DNA from 4 places in the Janthinobacterium sp. GW823-FHT06H09 genome. Region 3 is predicted to be linked to each of the others. Evidence: predicted binding sites of a transcription regulator. Region 3 holds the regulator's gene; each other region holds the start of a gene.
The links. Region 3 encodes sigma-54, which starts transcription at its own class of promoters, with help from an activator protein. Its sites were predicted from a motif close to TGGCANGNAANCTGCTTT; they were not measured.
Positions count from the first base shown of each region.

Region 1: AC1Q6X_RS00370 (EDSAP-1 family PEP-CTERM protein) is a predicted target of sigma-54. The motif match lies at 2,294-2,311, and genes of this name have one in related genera.
Region 2: AC1Q6X_RS11390 (urease accessory protein UreD) is a predicted target of sigma-54. The motif match lies at 1,550-1,567, and genes of this name have one in related genera.
Region 4: urtA (urea ABC transporter substrate-binding protein) is a predicted target of sigma-54. The motif match lies at 1,915-1,932, and genes of this name have one in related genera.

Region 1 is NZ_JBXAHC010000001.1:73,784-77,929, reverse strand. Features, by position in the region: gene AC1Q6X_RS00380 (nitroreductase family protein) at 1-119, shown strand, start outside; gene AC1Q6X_RS00375 (EDSAP-1 family PEP-CTERM protein) at 139-1,131, opposite strand; gene AC1Q6X_RS00370 (EDSAP-1 family PEP-CTERM protein) at 1,240-2,220, opposite strand; gene AC1Q6X_RS00365 (glycosyltransferase) at 2,409-3,641, opposite strand; gene AC1Q6X_RS00360 (hypothetical protein) at 3,779-3,952, shown strand.
Region 2 is NZ_JBXAHC010000006.1:59,609-63,754, forward strand. Features, by position in the region: gene AC1Q6X_RS11385 (EAL domain-containing response regulator) at 1-1,467, shown strand, start outside; gene AC1Q6X_RS11390 (urease accessory protein UreD) at 1,622-2,464, shown strand; gene AC1Q6X_RS11395 (urease subunit gamma) at 2,506-2,808, shown strand; gene AC1Q6X_RS11400 (urease subunit beta) at 2,839-3,168, shown strand; gene ureC (urease subunit alpha) at 3,170-4,146, shown strand, end outside.
Region 3 is NZ_JBXAHC010000013.1:134,138-138,283, reverse strand. Features, by position in the region: gene lptC (LPS export ABC transporter periplasmic protein LptC) at 1-353, shown strand, start outside; gene lptA (lipopolysaccharide transport periplasmic protein LptA) at 379-960, shown strand; gene lptB (LPS export ABC transporter ATP-binding protein) at 960-1,715, shown strand; gene AC1Q6X_RS21835 (RNA polymerase factor sigma-54) at 1,720-3,198, shown strand; gene hpf (ribosome hibernation-promoting factor, HPF/YfiA family) at 3,268-3,627, shown strand; gene AC1Q6X_RS21825 (enoyl-CoA hydratase/isomerase family protein) at 3,759-4,146, shown strand, end outside.
Region 4 is NZ_JBXAHC010000020.1:4,895-9,040, reverse strand. Features, by position in the region: gene urtB (urea ABC transporter permease subunit UrtB) at 1-473, opposite strand, end outside; gene urtA (urea ABC transporter substrate-binding protein) at 610-1,863, opposite strand; gene AC1Q6X_RS25105 (DUF4349 domain-containing protein) at 2,049-2,837, opposite strand; gene AC1Q6X_RS25100 (transglutaminase-like domain-containing protein) at 2,854-3,465, opposite strand; gene AC1Q6X_RS25095 (DUF2760 domain-containing protein) at 3,731-4,146, shown strand, end outside.

The DNA of each region.
Region 1 (4,146 bases), on a different contig from region 3:
AGGCGGCGGTCGAGCGGGCCGTGTTCCTAGGGCGCATCGGCGCCGGGCCGGCGGCCAGTGCGCGCTCGCTGCGCCGTCCGCTGCAAGACTTGCTGGTGGCGCCCACGGCTGGGCCGTGAGGCGTGACTCCCTGCGCGGTCAGCGCCGCCGCCGTGGCGCCAGGGCAGCCAGCGCCGCCAGACCCGCCACCAGCAGCGGCAAGGTGCCAGGTAGCGGTATCGGCGTGTCCGTCGGCACATAGGCCAGTTCGGAACTGTTCAGCATGTTCAATACCAGGGTATAGCTGCCTGCCACCAGATTGTCCGTGACGGCGCCATACTGCCCGCCGCACGTCGTGCCGATGCCGGTGCCCGTGGGCGCGCCGCAGCCGCCGGGATCGTAGGTGAACACGCTGCCGCTGGTCAGCGGCGTTTGTGCGTATCCTGTGTTGAGGCTGGCGGCGTCGGCCAGTTCGGTGCCGCCCAGGATGCCGGAGCCCAGGTTGCCGTCGGGGGCCCAGTTGAAGACGATCTGGCCATGTTCATCGATGATGGTAAACGTCATCGCCATATTCGTCGTGGCCGCCGAGCCCGTGCCGGCCAGGGCATCGAGGTACAACTGCATGAAAGGCAGGGCCTGGAAGTCGAAGGCCAGGGTCGCGCCCGGTTGGCCGACGACGAAATTGACGGTCATCGCGGTACTGGAACCGTTGCGTCCCGAGGCGTCGGCGCTGCCGCCGCCCGCGAGAAAGGTTTCCGCCGCATTCACCGTGTGCGTACTGGTCGAGCCTGGTGGAAAGGGGGGGATTTGCGAGGTGACGATCTGCGCCTCGCCGCGCGCAAACGAGGCCGTGCCCATGCCTTGTTGCGTAAAATCATTTTCCCCCTTGGTGACGGCGCCGCGTGTCGCTTGCTGCGCATCGATCTCGTTGCTGCCGCCGTGGATGACGCTGCTGCCATTGAGCGTGGCGGTGGTGCGCGACAGGTCGATATTGCTGACCAAGGTGGTGGAGCCGGTGGGGTTGCTGATGACGAGGCCAAAGACGCTGGTGTACGAATAGCCATAGGCGGCGGCGCCGGCAGTGCCGCTGCTGGCCAGCAACAGCAAGGCCAGCAAGGCCGTTGGCAAGCGGGTACAAGAAAATGTAGTCATGAAAATCCTCATCTGCCGGTCGGCCGCGTTGTAAGGAAAACCGACAGGCTTGCCACATAAAAAAAGGCGAGGAGACTCCCTCGCCTGTAAATCCCCCTGTTGCCTGGTTCAGGCGGCAACCTTGCGGCGGCGGGCATAGCCCAGGCCAGCCAGGCCCAGACCCAGCAGTGCCAGAGTGCCAGGTTCCGGCACCGCCTGTTTCACTAGGTCCACGCTTTCCACCGCATTCAAGGTCAAGGTGTAGTTGCCGGCCGTTAAAGCATTGCTGACGGAGCTGAAGTTGCTGCCGCAGCCCGTACCCACGCCCGTGCCCGTGGGCGTGCCGCAGCCGGAAGGGTCGTAGGTGAACAGGTTGCCGCGCGTCAGGAAATTGGTCGCCAGACTGGTGTTCAGGTTGGCGCCGTCGGCGTTTTCCGTGCCACCGAAGATGCCCGAGCCGATCACGCCATCGGGCGTCCAGTTGAACACCGTCAGGCCCGCCGCATCCGTGATGGTGAAGGTGACGACCAGGTTGGCCGTGGCCGTGGACAACTGGCCGACCGTGCTTTGCAGGAAGACCTGCATGAAGGGCGACGCCAGGAAGTCAAAGCTCAGCGTCGCCGTGGGCGAACCGACGACGAAATCGACGGAAAAACCCGTGGTCGAGCCATTGCGCCCGGAGGCATCGGCCGTACCGGCAGGGCCGCCCAGATGGGCTTCGGCCACGTTCACCACCTGGGTGGAGGTGGAGCCGGGCGGGAACGAAGGGAACTGCGTGCTGACGATCTGCGCATCGCCGCGCGAATAGGTGCCAGTGGGGCCTTGCTGGGTGAAGTCGTTTTCGCCCTTGGTGACGGCACCGACGTTGGCGCGCGGCGCGTCGAGCGAACCGGCGCCGCCGTTGATGACGCTCACGCCGTTCAGGGTGGCCGTGCTGCGCGAAATCGTGGTGCTGTTGGCCACCGTGATCTGGCCCGTCGGCACGGCGATGACCAGGCCGAAGATGTTGTTGTAGGAATAGCCGTAGGCGCCCGCTTGTGCGCTACCGGCCGCGCACAGCATGGCCAGTGTCGCTGCCGCCGGGAGCAGTTTCAGTTTAGAAAGTTTCATGTCATTCACCTCGTGGTTGAGTGAGTCTGGAAGTCTTGCCTGAGTCCTGTCGGCAGGTGCTCATGGCCAGACTTAAGCGACTTCCATGCCAACGCATGAGGTTCTTTTGAAATCAATGACTTGGCGTGCTTTTGTTGACACAGTGCAGGTGTTGCCGGACGCGTTGTAAGAAAAACCGACGGCGCCCGTCAAGGCTGGCTACCACGGGGCGACGAGCCCAGCAGGGCGTGCAGATGGGGCAGCAAGCGTTGCCCTGGCACATAGTCGCGCATGGCCGTGGCCAGTTGACGCGCGGCCAGCCTGGCGCGGCCATCGTCGAGCATACGGGTGGCGGCATGGCGCAGGGCGGTTTCCTGGAAACGGTCGGCGCGCAGCAGCAGGCCGGCGCCGGCGCCCGCGATGCCGTGCATGTTGAGGAATTGGTCGAGGTTGCCGGCGATGCCGATGACGGGTACGCCTGCCGTCAGCGCCTGCTGGCTGGTGGGGCTGCCGCCGTTGCAGATCACCAGGCTGGCGCGGCGGGCGGCCGCGTCGCCCGGCAGAAAAGGCGCGACATAGGCATTCGGCGGCACGGCATCGACGCGGATGGTGCCGGCCGTGGCCGCCAGCACGGTGACGGGCAGGGGCGCCAGCGCGCGCAGCACGCGCGGCAGCAATTGCCCCTGGCCCGAGCTGCCCAGCGTGACATAGACGATCGGCCGTCCGCTGCTCAGTTCCGGTCGCTGCCACCAGTCCGGCAAGTCGAGCGGCGGCGCCCAGATGATGGGGCCCAGGTAGTCGTGCGTGGGTGGCATGCCATGCGGCGGAAATAGCTGGGGAATATCGGCGTACAAGGTGCGGTCGGCATCCGTATAGATGCGCCGCAGGTCGCTGCCCAGCGATGGCAGGCCATGGCGTCGGCGCACGCGGTTCAGGGGGACGGCATGCGAGGCGAAGGCCAGCGGGCGGATCAGGCGGAACAGGGGATCGGCCAGCCAGATGGGCAGCACGCCCGTCAGGGGCAGGCTGGGCACCGTGTAATGCTGGCGCACCCAGGGACTCCAGTAGGCGTTGCTGACGGTAATGTAGGGAATGTGCTGCAGGCGCGCGCTGACGGAGAGCGACAGGCGAAAGTCGCCGATCACGAGATCGGGCTGGGCGGCATTGAGCAGGCGTAAGTCATCTTCCACGTACGCGTGCAAGGTGCTTTCCGTATAGACGGGCTTGCCGTGGGCCAGCGCCTGCAGAAATTGCAGTGATGAAATGCTGTCGATGCGCCAGCGGCGGAAGTGGGCTTGCCTGAAACAAAAGTCATACCCATCGGCGCAGGCAAAGTGCACTTCGTACGCTTCCTCGTCCAGGCCCTGGGCCAGGCTCAGTGGGCGGCCAACATGGGCCAGGGTCACTGCCTCGGCCATAAAGAGGATTTTCTTGCGCGCCATAGGGTCGCTTGCACTCGTGCTGTAGGGGATGCCTGCCAAGTTGGAGTGGCGCCACGCCGTTTAGTTCCCCTGCAGCGTGCCACTGGCGGGCGCCAGGATTTGGCCGCATCGGCTAGAGTGGGGCAAAGGAGGCCACCATGCAGCCACAATTCCATTTTTCCCCGCTGCGTGCACACAGCACGCCCGAACCCGATATGCCGCCACCGCCGGAAGGCGATCCCCTCACGCCGCCGCCGGAACAGCCGCCGCACATCGACCCCGTGCCGGTCGAGGAGCCAACGCCGCCGCCACCGCCCGTGAAAATGCATTGAGCGGTTTTCGTGCCATGGCGCGGCGCCAAGGCCTGCGGTGGGCAGGCGCGCGCCGTGTTTATTTCCAGTCAGAAATGGAAGGCGCGGGCCTCGCCGGAGGTACGCCATTTAAACAACAAAAATGCCCACAAATGTTGCCGTGTGGATACAAATCAAGCCCGAACTGTCGAGTGTCATGCGGCCGTCACGATTCT
Region 2 (4,146 bases), on a different contig from region 3:
TGGTCGGGCGAGGTGCAGACGCGGCGCAAGAGCGGCGACACCTATCCCTGCCTGCTCAGCGTCTCCACCGTGCACGGGCCCGATGGCGCCGTCGTCAACTATGTGGGCGTCTTCCTCGACATCAGCGAGCGCAAGGCCGAGCAGCATCTGATCGATTTCCTCTCCTACCACGACGCGCTGACGGGCTTGCCGAACCGCGTGCTGCTGCGCGAGCGCTTCGAACAGGCGCGCGCGAACGCCGTGCGCGACAGCCAGCAGGTGGTGCTGATGTGCCTGGACCTGGACCGCTTCAAGAACATCAACGATTCGCACGGCCAGGCCGTCGGCGACAAGGCGCTGCAAGTGGTGGCGCGCTTCCTGTCCGGCTGCGTACGCGAGGGCGACACCGTGGTGCGCCAGGGCGGCGACGAATTCCAGATCCTGCTGCAGGACGATGCCCTGCTGGGACGTACCCTGGGGCTGGCGCAAACCATCCTGGCCGGCTTGCGCGAAGAATTGAGTGTTGACGGCGAGCGCCTGGCGCTGACCACCAGCATCGGCATCGCCATGTGCCCGGCCGACGGCGACAGCCTCGACGACGTGCTGCGCCATGCCGACACGGCCCTCGTGCGCGCCAAGGAAATGGGGCGCGACCATTACGCCTTCTTCACGGAGCGCATGGGCAGCGATATCCGCGCCCGCCTGGCCATGCAGCAGCAGCTGCGCGGCGCCATCGGCCGCGATGAATTCGAAGTGCATTACCAGCCGCAGATGTGCCTGCGCACGGGCGCCATGCTGGGCGCGGAAGCGTTATTGCGCTGGAATAATCCTGTGCTGGGCAAGGTGCCGCCCGGCCTGTTCATCGCGCTGGCCGAGGAATATGGCTTGATCACGGCCATCGGCGAATGGGTGCTTGAAAGCGTGTGCGCACAGATCCGCGTGTGGCACGACGCGGGCCTGGGCAGCATCAAGGTGGCCGTCAACCTGTCCGGCAAGCAGTTCGCGCAGGACCGCACGGTGCCCTTCGTCGAGGCGGCCCTGCGCAAGTACGGCATCGCGCCCGCCTGCCTCGGCATCGAGATCACGGAAAGCACGGTGATGGGCGACCCGGACAAGGCCGTGGCGGCCCTCACGCGCCTGAAGGACATCGGCGTGGGCATTTCGCTCGACGACTTCGGCACCGGCTATTCCAGCCTCGGTTACCTGAAGCGCTTTCCCATCGACGTGCTGAAGATCGACAAATCCTTCGTCGACGACGTCACCACCAGCAGCAGCGACGCGGCCATCGCCCGTTCCGTCATCTCGCTGGCGCACAACCTCGATATGCGCGTCATCGCCGAAGGCGTGGAAACGCGCGAGCAGGTCGCCTTCCTGACGGAACACGGCTGCGATGAAATGCAGGGCTATTATTTCAGCCGCCCCCTGGGCGCCGCACTGTTTACAGCCTTGCTGCGCGAACGGCGCACCCTGGCCATGGCCCAGGCATAAACGCCGCGGTGCGGTCGCTGCACCATGGCGGTGCATTCGCTGCAACGCGGTGCAGGATTCTCACGTTTCCTTCACCTGATGCTGGCACATATCCTGCTTAGGTAATCGCTTATTTACGCGATTGCCCCGCATGCCAGACAGCAGCCATCCAGTCATGCCTCCACCAGCCAGCGCACACGGCGCCTGGCAGGCGCACCTGCGCCTGGGCTTCGCGCTGCACGATGGCGTCAGCCGCCTTGTCGAGCGCACGCACAGCGGCCCCCTGCGCGTGCAAAAGCCCCTGTATCCGGAAGGCGATGCCGTCTGCCACGCCATCATCATCCATCCGCCCGGCGGCGTGGTGGGCGGCGACCAGCTGGCCGTCGACGCCACGGCGGGCGAGGGCGCACACGCCTTGCTCACGTCGCCGGGCGCCGCCAAATGGTACCGCGCCAACGGCCATGTCTCGGGCCAGCACATCGTGCTGCGCGCGGGCAGCGGCGCCGCCATCGAGTGGCTGCCGCAGGAAAGCATTTTCTTCGACCAGGCCTGCGTGCGCCTGCGACATGAGGTGGACCTGGCGGCGGACGCCGGCTACATCGGCTGCGACATCGTTTGCCTGGGCCGCAGCGCCGCAGGCGAAATGTTTAACACGGGCAGCATCAGCCAGCAGGTGCAGATCCGCCGCGGCGGCAAGCTGCTGTGGTGGGAGCAGGGCGTGCTGGCCGCCGGCGGCGCCCTGATGGCCAGCCCCTTGGGATTGGGCGGGCACACGGTATGCGCCACCCTGATCGCCGTCGGCCGGCCTGTTTCTTCCGCCGTACTGGCGGCCGTGCGCGAGATCGCCGTGCCGGCCGGCGCCGCGTTTGGCGCCACGCACATGAAATCGCTGGTGGTGGTGCGCCTGCTGTGCGGCGACAGCGAGGCGGCGCGCCGCGTCATGCTGGCCGCCTGGCAGCTGCTGCGCCCCGCCATGCTGGGACGCGACGCCGTCGTGCCCCGCATCTGGAACACTTAGCATCTGGAACACTTAATCAGGAAAGAAGCGCAAGGAAAACCATGGATCTGACTCCCCGCGAAAAAGACAAGCTGCTCATTTTTACGGCCGCGCTGCTGGCCGAACGGCGCCTGGCGCGCGGCTTGAAATTGAATTACCCGGAAGCGGTGGCCCTGATCAGCGCCGCCATCATGGAAGGCGCGCGCGACGGCAAGTCGGTGGCGCAGCTGATGTCGGACGGCACCAGGATACTCTCGCGCGCCGACGTCATGGACGGCATCGCCGAGATGATCCCCGACATCCAGGTGGAAGCGACCTTCCCCGACGGCAGCAAGCTGGTGACCGTGCACCACCCGATACCGTAACCCTACAAGCGACATTGACAGGAGCCCCTCATGACCCCAGGCGAATACCAATTGGAAGAAGGCGAAATCAGCTTGAACGCGGGGCGCGCCACGGCCACCGTGGTGGTGGCCAACCGCGGCGACCGGCCCATCCAGGTCGGCTCGCACTTTCACTTTTTTGAAGTCAATCCGGCGCTGGCCTTCGAGCGCTGGCGTGCCTACGGCATGCGCCTCAATATCACGGCCGGCACGGCCGTGCGCTTCGAACCGGGCCAGCAGCGCACGGTGGAACTGGTGGCGCTGGCGGGCGAACGCAAGGTTTACGGCTTCAACGGAGAAGTGATGGGCGAACTGCAAGACACACCACCGGGAAAGGATTGAGATGGCCAGCATTCCCCGCAGCGCGTATGCCGAGATGTTCGGCCCCACCAAGGGCGACCGCATCCGCCTGGCCGACACGGAACTGTTCATCGAGATCGAGCATGACTACGCGATCTACGGCGAAGAAGTGAAATTCGGCGGCGGCAAGGTGATCCGCGACGGCATGGGCCAGTCGCAGCGCTGCGCGGCCGAGGTGATGGACACCGTCATCACGAATGCCGTCATCCTCGACCACTGGGGCATCGTGAAGGCCGACATCGGCCTGAAAAACGGTCTGATTTTCGGCATCGGCAAGGCGGGCAATCCCGATATCCAGCCCGGCGTCACGCTCCCCATCGGCGGCGCCACGGAAATCATCGCCGGCGAAGGCATGATCGTCACGGCCGGCGGCGTCGACACGCACATCCATTTCATCTGCCCGCAGCAGATCGAGGAAGCGCTGATGAGCGGCGTGACCACCATGCTGGGCGGCGGCACGGGGCCGGCCGTGGGCACGGCCGCCACCACGTGCACGCCGGGACCGTGGCACTTGCACGCCATGCTGGCGGCCGCCGACGCCTTCCCGATGAACCTGGGCTTCATGGGCAAAGGCAACGTCAGCTTGCCGCTGCCCCTGGAAGAGCAGGTGCGCGCGGGCGCCATCGGCCTGAAACTGCACGAGGACTGGGGCAGCACGCCGGCCGCCATCGACAATTGCCTATCCGTCGCGGACCGCATGGATATCCAGGTGGCGCTGCACAGCGACACCCTCAACGAGGGCGGATTTCTCGAGCACACCCTGGCCGCCTTCAAGGACCGCACCATCCACACGTTTCACACGGAAGGGGCGGGCGGCGGCCATGCGCCCGACATCATCGCCGCCGTGGGCCAGTCCAACGTGCTGCCCTCGTCGACCAATCCCACGCGCCCCTTCACCGTCAACACGCTCGACGAGCACCTGGACATGCTGATGGTGTGCCACCACCTGGACCCGGCCAT
Region 3 (4,146 bases):
TCGACCAGCCCTTCGTGCGCAAGCTGACGCCGGGCATGCCGCCGTTGAACATGAATGCGGAACTGGCGCATATCGACCAGGACAATACCCGGCTGCAACTGCACCGCAAGGTCGTGATCGACCGCGTGGCCAGTCCGAAGGCGCAGAACCTGACGGTCAGGACGGAAGCGCTGACGGTGTTTCCGGACGAAGAAAGAATGGAAACGGACGTGCCTGTCGATATCCTGACGGGCGCCTCGCGCATCAATGGTATCGGCATGAAGGCCAATAACGCCACCGGCGTGGTGGAAGTGCAGAATGCCTTGCGCATGGTCCTCCCGCCGAAACCGCGCCCGGCCGCGGCGGCAAAATGACAGAATGAAACAAGGAAACCATACTATGAAGAACATCTTGCTGTTGAGCGTATTTTCTCTGGCCCTCATGGGCGTGGCGCATGCCGAGAAGGCCGATTCCGAGAAGGAAGCCGTCATCACGGCGCGTAGCGGCCACGTCGATGACGTCAAGCAGATTCGTACCCTGACGGGCGACGTCGTGCTGGTCAAGGGCACGCTGACCATGAAGGCGGGCCGGGCCCTGATCACGGAAGACCCGCAAGGCTACCAGTTCATCACCTTCTGGGCCGATCCCGGCAAGCTGGCCACCTTCCGCCAGAAGCGCGATGGCGCCGGCGACCTGTGGGTCGAAGGCGAAGCGGAGCGCGTGGAATACGACAACAAGACGGAAGTGGTGAAACTGTTTTCCAAGGCCAAGCTGACGCGCCTGGAGGGCACGAAAGTGACGGATGTGGCCAATGGCGCCTTCATCTCGTATGACAGCCGCAAGGAAGTATTCAAGATGGAAAATTCCGACAGCGGCACCAGCACCTCCGACGGCGGCAGCGTGCGCATGGTGATCCAGCCGAAGACCAAGGCGCCCGCGGCGGAGAAAGCGCCGGCCACACCTGTGCCAGGAACGAAATAATGGACAATACCCGTTGCGGCAGCACCCTGATCGTTCGCGGACTGCAGAAAACCTATGGCAAGCGGCAAGTCGTGCATGATGTCTCGCTGCAAGTCGAATGCGGCGAAGTGGTGGGGCTGCTGGGCCCGAACGGCGCCGGCAAGACCACCTCGTTCTACATGATCGTCGGCCTGGTGCCGTCGGATGGCGGCAGCATCGACATCAGCGGCGTGGACATTTCCAGCCTGCCGATCCACCGCCGCGCACAGATGGGCCTGTCGTATCTGCCGCAGGAGGCGTCCGTGTTCCGCAAGCTGACGGTGGAAGACAATATCCGCGCCGTGCTGGAAATCCAGACCGTCGAAGGCCGTCCTTTGAAGAAGGCCGAGATCGAGGAACGCCTGGATAAACTGCTGGCCGACTTGCAGATTGAAAAGTTGCGCGAGAACCAGGCGCTGTCCCTGTCGGGCGGCGAGCGCCGCCGCGTGGAAATCGCCCGCGCCCTGGCCACCGATCCCCGTTTCGTGCTGCTCGACGAACCGTTCGCCGGCGTCGACCCGATCGCCGTGATCGAGATCCAGCGCATCGTGCGCTTCTTGAAGGAGCGCAATATCGGCGTGCTGATCACCGATCATAATGTGCGCGAGACGCTGGGTATTTGCGACCGTGCCTACATCATCAACCAGGGCTCGGTACTGGCGTCGGGACGCCCCGACGACATCATCGCGAACGAGTCGGTACGCCGGGTCTATCTGGGCGAACACTTCCGCATGTAAGCCAATGAAACAATCATTGCAGCTGCGCACTTCGCAGCACCTGGCACTGACGCCGCAGTTGCAGCAATCGATACGCCTGTTGCAATTGTCTACTCTGGAATTGCATCAGGAACTCGAGCAACTGCTGACGGACAATCCCTTGCTCGAGCGCCTCGACGATCCACTCGACCGTTCGCTGCGCCTGCTGTCCGACGGGGCCTTGAGCTCCACGGCCGCGCCGGCCGAAGCGCCGCCCCAGCCGCCAGGCCAGGAGGCGCCCGCGGCGCCGGCCGAAGCGGAAACCTTTGACGGCGAGGCGGGCGAGGGCCCGGCCGCCGCGGATGGCGGCGACAGCGACTGGAGCGAAGCGAGCCGGGGCAAGGCGCCCGACGACGAAGATTCCCGCCCGCAACTGGAGGCCCATCACTGCACCCTGCGCGAACACCTGATGGAGCAGATGCGCGTGACGGTGCTCGAATTGCGCGACCGCGCGCTGGTCGAGCTGATCATCGACGCGCTCGACGACAATGGCTACCTGGAAGAGTCGCTCGACGACATCCTGGCGCGCCTGCCGGAAGAGCTGGAAATCGATGCCGACGAGATGCGCACGGCCTTGTCGCTGCTGCAAAGTTTCGATCCGCCCGGCGTGGGCGCGCGCAATGCGTCCGAATGCCTGGCGCTGCAGATCAAGCGCTTGCCGCACATCGCCATGGTGACGCGGCGCATGGCCCTCGTCATCGTGGAAAAGCACCTGGCCTGGTTTGCCCAGCGCGATTTCAACAAGCTGAAAAAAGCCCTCGATTGCGACGATGAAGACTTGCGTGAAGCGCAGACGGTAATTCGCCAGTGCAACCCGCATCCGGGCGCCGTGTTCGCTGCGGACGTGTCCGATTACGTGGTGCCCGACGTCGTCGTCAAGCGCGCGCGCAATGGCTGGCAAGTGACCCTGAACAACGACGTCATGCCGCGCCTGCGCGTCAATGCCATGTACGCCAACTTGCTCAAGCAGGGCAAGGGCGAGGGCGCCATGGGTGCACAGTTGCAGGAAGCCAAGTGGCTGATCAAGAATATGCGCCAGCGCTTCGACACGATTCTGCGCGTGGCGCAGGCGATAGTAGAAAGACAAAAGAACTTTTTCTCGCATGGGGCCGTTGCCATGCGCCCCCTTGTGCTCCGTGAAATAGCTGATACACTGGGTTTACACGAGAGTACTATCTCGCGGGTAACAACTCAAAAGTACATGCTGACCCCGCACGGCATGTTCGAGTTGAAATATTTCTTTGGTAGCCACGTCGCCACCGAAGCGGGGGGCGAAGCGTCATCGACGGCGATACGGGCATTGATCGTGCAACTGACAGGAGCAGAAGACCCTAAAAATCCTTTATCCGACAGTAAGATTGCGGACATGCTGGGGGAACAAGGCATGGTGATTGCGCGACGTACTGTTGCCAAATACCGGGAAGCATTAAAAATTCCGCCAGTGAGCCTGCGTAAGTGTTTGTAAGTTTTTTTCGGTTCCTCTGCGGGCCGGATACGATGGACCGCACGAACCCGATCATCTTTAGGAGTGTGTATGAATCTCACCATCAGCGGACATCATCTCGAAGTGACACCAGCCATCCGTGAATACGTACAAACGAAGCTGGAGCGCGTGAAACGTCATTTCGATCAAGTTATCGATATCGCCGTGATTCTGACCGTGGATAACCTCAAAGAGAAAGAAAAACGTCAAAAGGCCGAAGTCAACCTGCGTCTGAGTGGTAAAACTGTCTATGTGGAAAGCCTGGCACACGACCTGTATGCCGCGATCGATACCCTGATCGACAAGCTCGATAGGCAAGTGATGAAATACAAAACCAAAGTGCAAGGGCACGGTAAAGAGGCGATCAAGCATCTGCCAGACAGTTCGGAAGAAGAATTCGCCCCCGCCTAAGCGGCCCGCGACTTTCAACCGGCTGTGATCAACTAAGGGCGCACATTGCGCCCTTTTTTGCGTCCAGCGAAACGCAATGTTCGCCGCGCAGGCGCTAGAATGTTTGCACTTTCACTTCTTTCCTGCCTGCCATGAGCGACCTCGTCCAGATTTCCATCCGCCACCGCACGGGCCACATCGTGCTCGACCGTCCGAAAGCCTTGAATTCCCTGTCGCTGGAGATGGTGCGCGCCCTGAGCGCGGCCTTGCTGGCATGGCGCGACGATCCGCAGGTGGACGCCGTGGTGATCCGCTCCAGCAGCGAAAAAGCCCTGTGCGCGGGTGGCGACATCCGTTTCTTTTACGATGCGGGCCTGGCCACGCCGCAGGGCGGCAGCGCCTTGCTGGAAGATTTCTTTACGGAAGAATATGCTTTAAATCATTTGATCCATTTTTATCCGAAACCGTATATCGCCGTCATGGATGGGGTGGTGATGGGCGGCGGCATGGGCGTGGCGCAAGCGGGGCCCGGCAACCGCC
Region 4 (4,146 bases), on a different contig from region 3:
ATTTCAGCGTCGCTTTCCCGCGCCAGCGCGGTGCGGATCAACGGAAGCTGCGCGGGGTCGACCGCCTTTTGCAAGGCTTGCGCGGCGGCCAGGCGGGCGCTGCGCTCCGGCGCCAGCAGCTGCAAACCCGACAAGGCGCCTGCCACGGCCGCGCGCAAGCGGTTGTTGACCATCACGCCATCGATGCCGTCGGGCAGCGGCACGTTCCGTCCGATTGCCGGGTCAACCGCCTGCTCGCCGTCAACGATGTACACCTTGCCGTCGGGCGCGGCGTACAAGGCGTCGTCCTGCAGCGCTTGCAGCACCTTGGCAGCCTCGGGCGTGGCCAAGGCGGCGATCTGCGCCACGGCGGCGACCCTGGCGTCGGGATCGTCGCCGGCCAGCGGCTTGAGCAGGTCGGGAGGGATGGCGGCCTGCGCCAGCGAGGATAGCAACAGGCAGGCGAGGACCAGCAGTTTGGGGAGAAGCTGCATGTGCATGGATTCCATGTAGTAAAGCCGATGTCTTGATAGGTATCCTTCCCCCAAGACAAGGACAGGGGTCAGACCCGCCGGGTCTGACCCCAGCTCTTTGCCTGGGGTTGCGGCGACGAATCGACGCGCAAGCTTTTTACAGCTTCTGCTTGCCCTCATTGCCCTTGATAAACGGGCTCCACGGCTGGGCGCGTATCGGTTCCTTGGTTTTCCACACGACATTGAATTGCCCATCGGCCTTGATCTCGCCGATCATCACGGGCTTGTGCAAGTGGTGGTTCGTTGCATCCATGGTCAGGGTGAAGCCCGATGGCGCCTTGACGCTCTGGCCCGCCATGGCGGCGATCACCTTGTCCGTGTCCGTCGATTTCGCCTTTTCCACGGCTTGCGCCCACATGTGGATGCCCACATAGGTCGCTTCCATCGGGTCGTTCGTCACCACCGAACCCGCGTTCGGCAGTTTTTGCGCCACGGCGTACGCCTTCCACTGCTTGATGAAAGCGGTATTCACGGGGTTCTTGACGGATTCAAAGTAATTCCACGCCGCCAGGTGACCGAGCAAGGGTTTGGTATCGATGCCGCGCAGCTCTTCCTCGCCCACGGAAAACGCGACGACGGGCACGTCCGTCGCTTTCAAGCCCGCATTGCCCAGTTCCTTGTAGAACGGCACGTTGGAATCGCCATTGATGGTGGAAATGACGGCCGTCTTGCCGCCCGTGGAAAACTTCTTGATATTGGCGACGATGGTTTGATAGTCGGCATGGCCGAACGGCGTATAGACCTCGCTGATATCGCTATCCTTGACTCCCTTGCTTTTCAGGAAGGCGCGCAGGATCTTGTTGGTGGTGCGCGGATACACGTAATCCGTGCCCAGCAGCACGAAGCGCTTGGCCCCGCCGCCATCTGTGCTCATCAGGTATTCGACGGCGGGGATCGCCTGCTGGTTGGGCGCGGCGCCCGTATAAAACACATTCTTTTCCAGCTCCTCGCCCTCGTATTGCACGGGGTAAAACAGCAGACTGTTGAGTTCCTTGAACACGGGCAAAACCGACTTGCGCGACACGGACGTCCAGCAGCCGAACACCACGGCCACCTTATCCTGCGCCACCAGTTGTCTCGCTTTTTCCGCGAACAAAGGCCAGTTCGACGCCGGGTCGACGACGACGGCTTCCAGCTTCTTGCCCAGCACGCCGCCTTTGGCATTGATCTCGGCAATCGTCATCAGCGCCACATCCTTGAGCGACGTTTCGGAGATGGCCATGGTGCCCGACAGGGAGTGCAAGATGCCGACCTTGATCGTATCGGCGGCCAGGGCTGCCTGCATGCAGGTGGACGTGGCCAGGGCGAATGCGCCGGCGGCGGCCGCTTTCAGGATGATGCGTCGTGACATGGGGACTCCTGTGATGGGTTCGTGGGGTCGAGCTGGGCCTGCCATGTTGTTAAAGCAGAATGCGTGCCAGCGCCTACAGCTGTCCGCCATGGTGCACGCGGCGCTCGCCGCACGAAAAAAAACCTGGCTGCACAAGGACTGTGCAGCCAGGTTTCAAATTGCCGTAAAACGGTGCGCCGGAGGCTTTAATCCTTGCGCGGCGCGCCACGAAGACGGCGCCAGCCCTTGCGGCCCAGCGGAAACAGCAGCACGAAAGCGATCAGCCACGGCAGGATGTAAGCCATGGCCGTGATGGCGTTGGCCACGCCTTCCGACAGGTTGTCCGTGAAATTGCCCAGCGCGCGCTTGACGGGGCGCCAGAACGATTGCTTGCCTTCGGCGCTGATCATCACGTTCAGCAAGTCCGTGTCGATGCGCTGCATCAACAGCGCATTGGCCGCCGTCGCCTGCTCCAGCTCCACTTGCACGGTGGCCAGCTCCTTGGTCACCTTGATCAGGGCGTCGACGTTCGCGCCAGAGCGCTTTTCCAGGTCTTGCAGCTGCGCCTGGTACTGTTTCAGCATCTCCAGGCGCTTCTTGCTGTCGAGCACAGGACGGCCCAGGTCTTCCACCTTGGTACCCTGGCTGGTGACGTCGCCTTCGGCCGCGACCAGCGCAACGAGCTTTTTGATGCCGGCCGGCTTGGCGCGCATGCTGATGCGCGCATGCACGTAGCGGCCGCTGTCGAGGCTGGAATCGAGCAGCAGACAGCCGTTTTCCGTATCGGCCTTGCAGGCGGCGACCACTTTTTCATACAGGGGCCGCACTTGCGCCTCGCTCGTATCGACGCTGACATTGTGTTCATAGGCAAGAAACTCGCTGCCTTTTTCCTTGCCGTCGAGACGCGCGGCGCTCGATTGCCCGCCGCTCTCGCCCTTGCCGCCGCAACCGGCCAGTAACATCAGGCCGAACAGACCAAGATACACTTTTTTCATGATTTCTTTCTTGAGATTATTTTTTCAGCGGCAACAATTCGATATCGGGCAAGTGCGCGGCCACGTCCTGCACCGTGGCATGGCCGGTCAGCGATGCGATCACCTGCGGCAGCGGTGCCGGCCAGATTTCCGGCAGATCGCGCTCTTCCGGCGCCAGCACGGGAAAGGCCAGTTGCTCCTGCGGCGGCGCGAAGGCGGCCGCGACACCTGGCTTGTTGCCGCGCGCATCGATGCGGTACCAGCCAACATCCTGCAGATACACGGCATTCAAGCCATGCAGGCAAAACGGCGGGCCCGCTTCCCCCACGGCCAGGCGCTGGTAGCACAGGCCAGCGGGGATGCCGTTGGCGCGCAGCAGCGCGGCCAGCAGATGGCTCTTCGCATAGCAATAGCCCGTGCCGTGTTGCAAGACGTCGGACGCGCGGCAGGTGACGGGATTGCGCTGGTAGTCCCAGCTGTGGGCGACTTCGTTGCGCACGAAGGCAAAGCAGCGGGCCGCGATGGCGGCGTCGCCTACGGCGCCTGCCGCCAGTTCGGCCGCCTTGGCACGCACGGCCGGATGATCGCTATCGATATACAGGCTGCTGGCTAGATATATGGAAAAGTCGGGGGAAAAGTCGGCAGACATGGCATAAAGGCAATGCGAAAAGATAATGCGCGATTTTAGTCGAAGCGGCGCAACATTCAGTGTTTCTTTGCGCAGGAACAAAGAAAATCCACGCCTCAGGCTCGCTGCGCGGGGGCCGGTGACTTTGGCGCCGGCCCGGTAGCTGGTATCATGCGGGCAAACGCAGCCGGCCATATTGGCGCGGCACATGCACTACCCTGCGAAGCGGCCCCGCCACCGGGCGCGCCGCCGACGCCTCCCTACAGATCAGAGAAACGAGTTCCCTATGAGCACCTCATCGTCCCACCCATCGTTCTGGCGCCGTGTCCCGCTGGCCTTCGGCGCCTTCTTCAGCACCCTGTCGGACGCCGCCTATGCGGCCCGCGTGGAAAAGCTGTCGCTGCCCGAGGTCGCCCCTGTGGCGCCAGTGGCCCCGGCCCCGGCGCCAGCCCCCGTGCCGGCAGCCGCCCCCGTCATTTTGAAAGAAGCGACGCCGGACGCGGCCCTGCAATTGCTGGCCCTGCTGCAACGCGAAGCGCGCTTGATCGACTTCACCCAGGAAAACCTGGGCAGCCATGCCGATGCCGACATCGGCGCGGCCGCCCGTGTCGTGCATGAAGGCTGCGCCAAGGTCATGCGCGAATACTTCACCATCGACGCCGTGCGCCAGGAAGCCGAGGGCAGCCGCATCGTGCTGCAGGA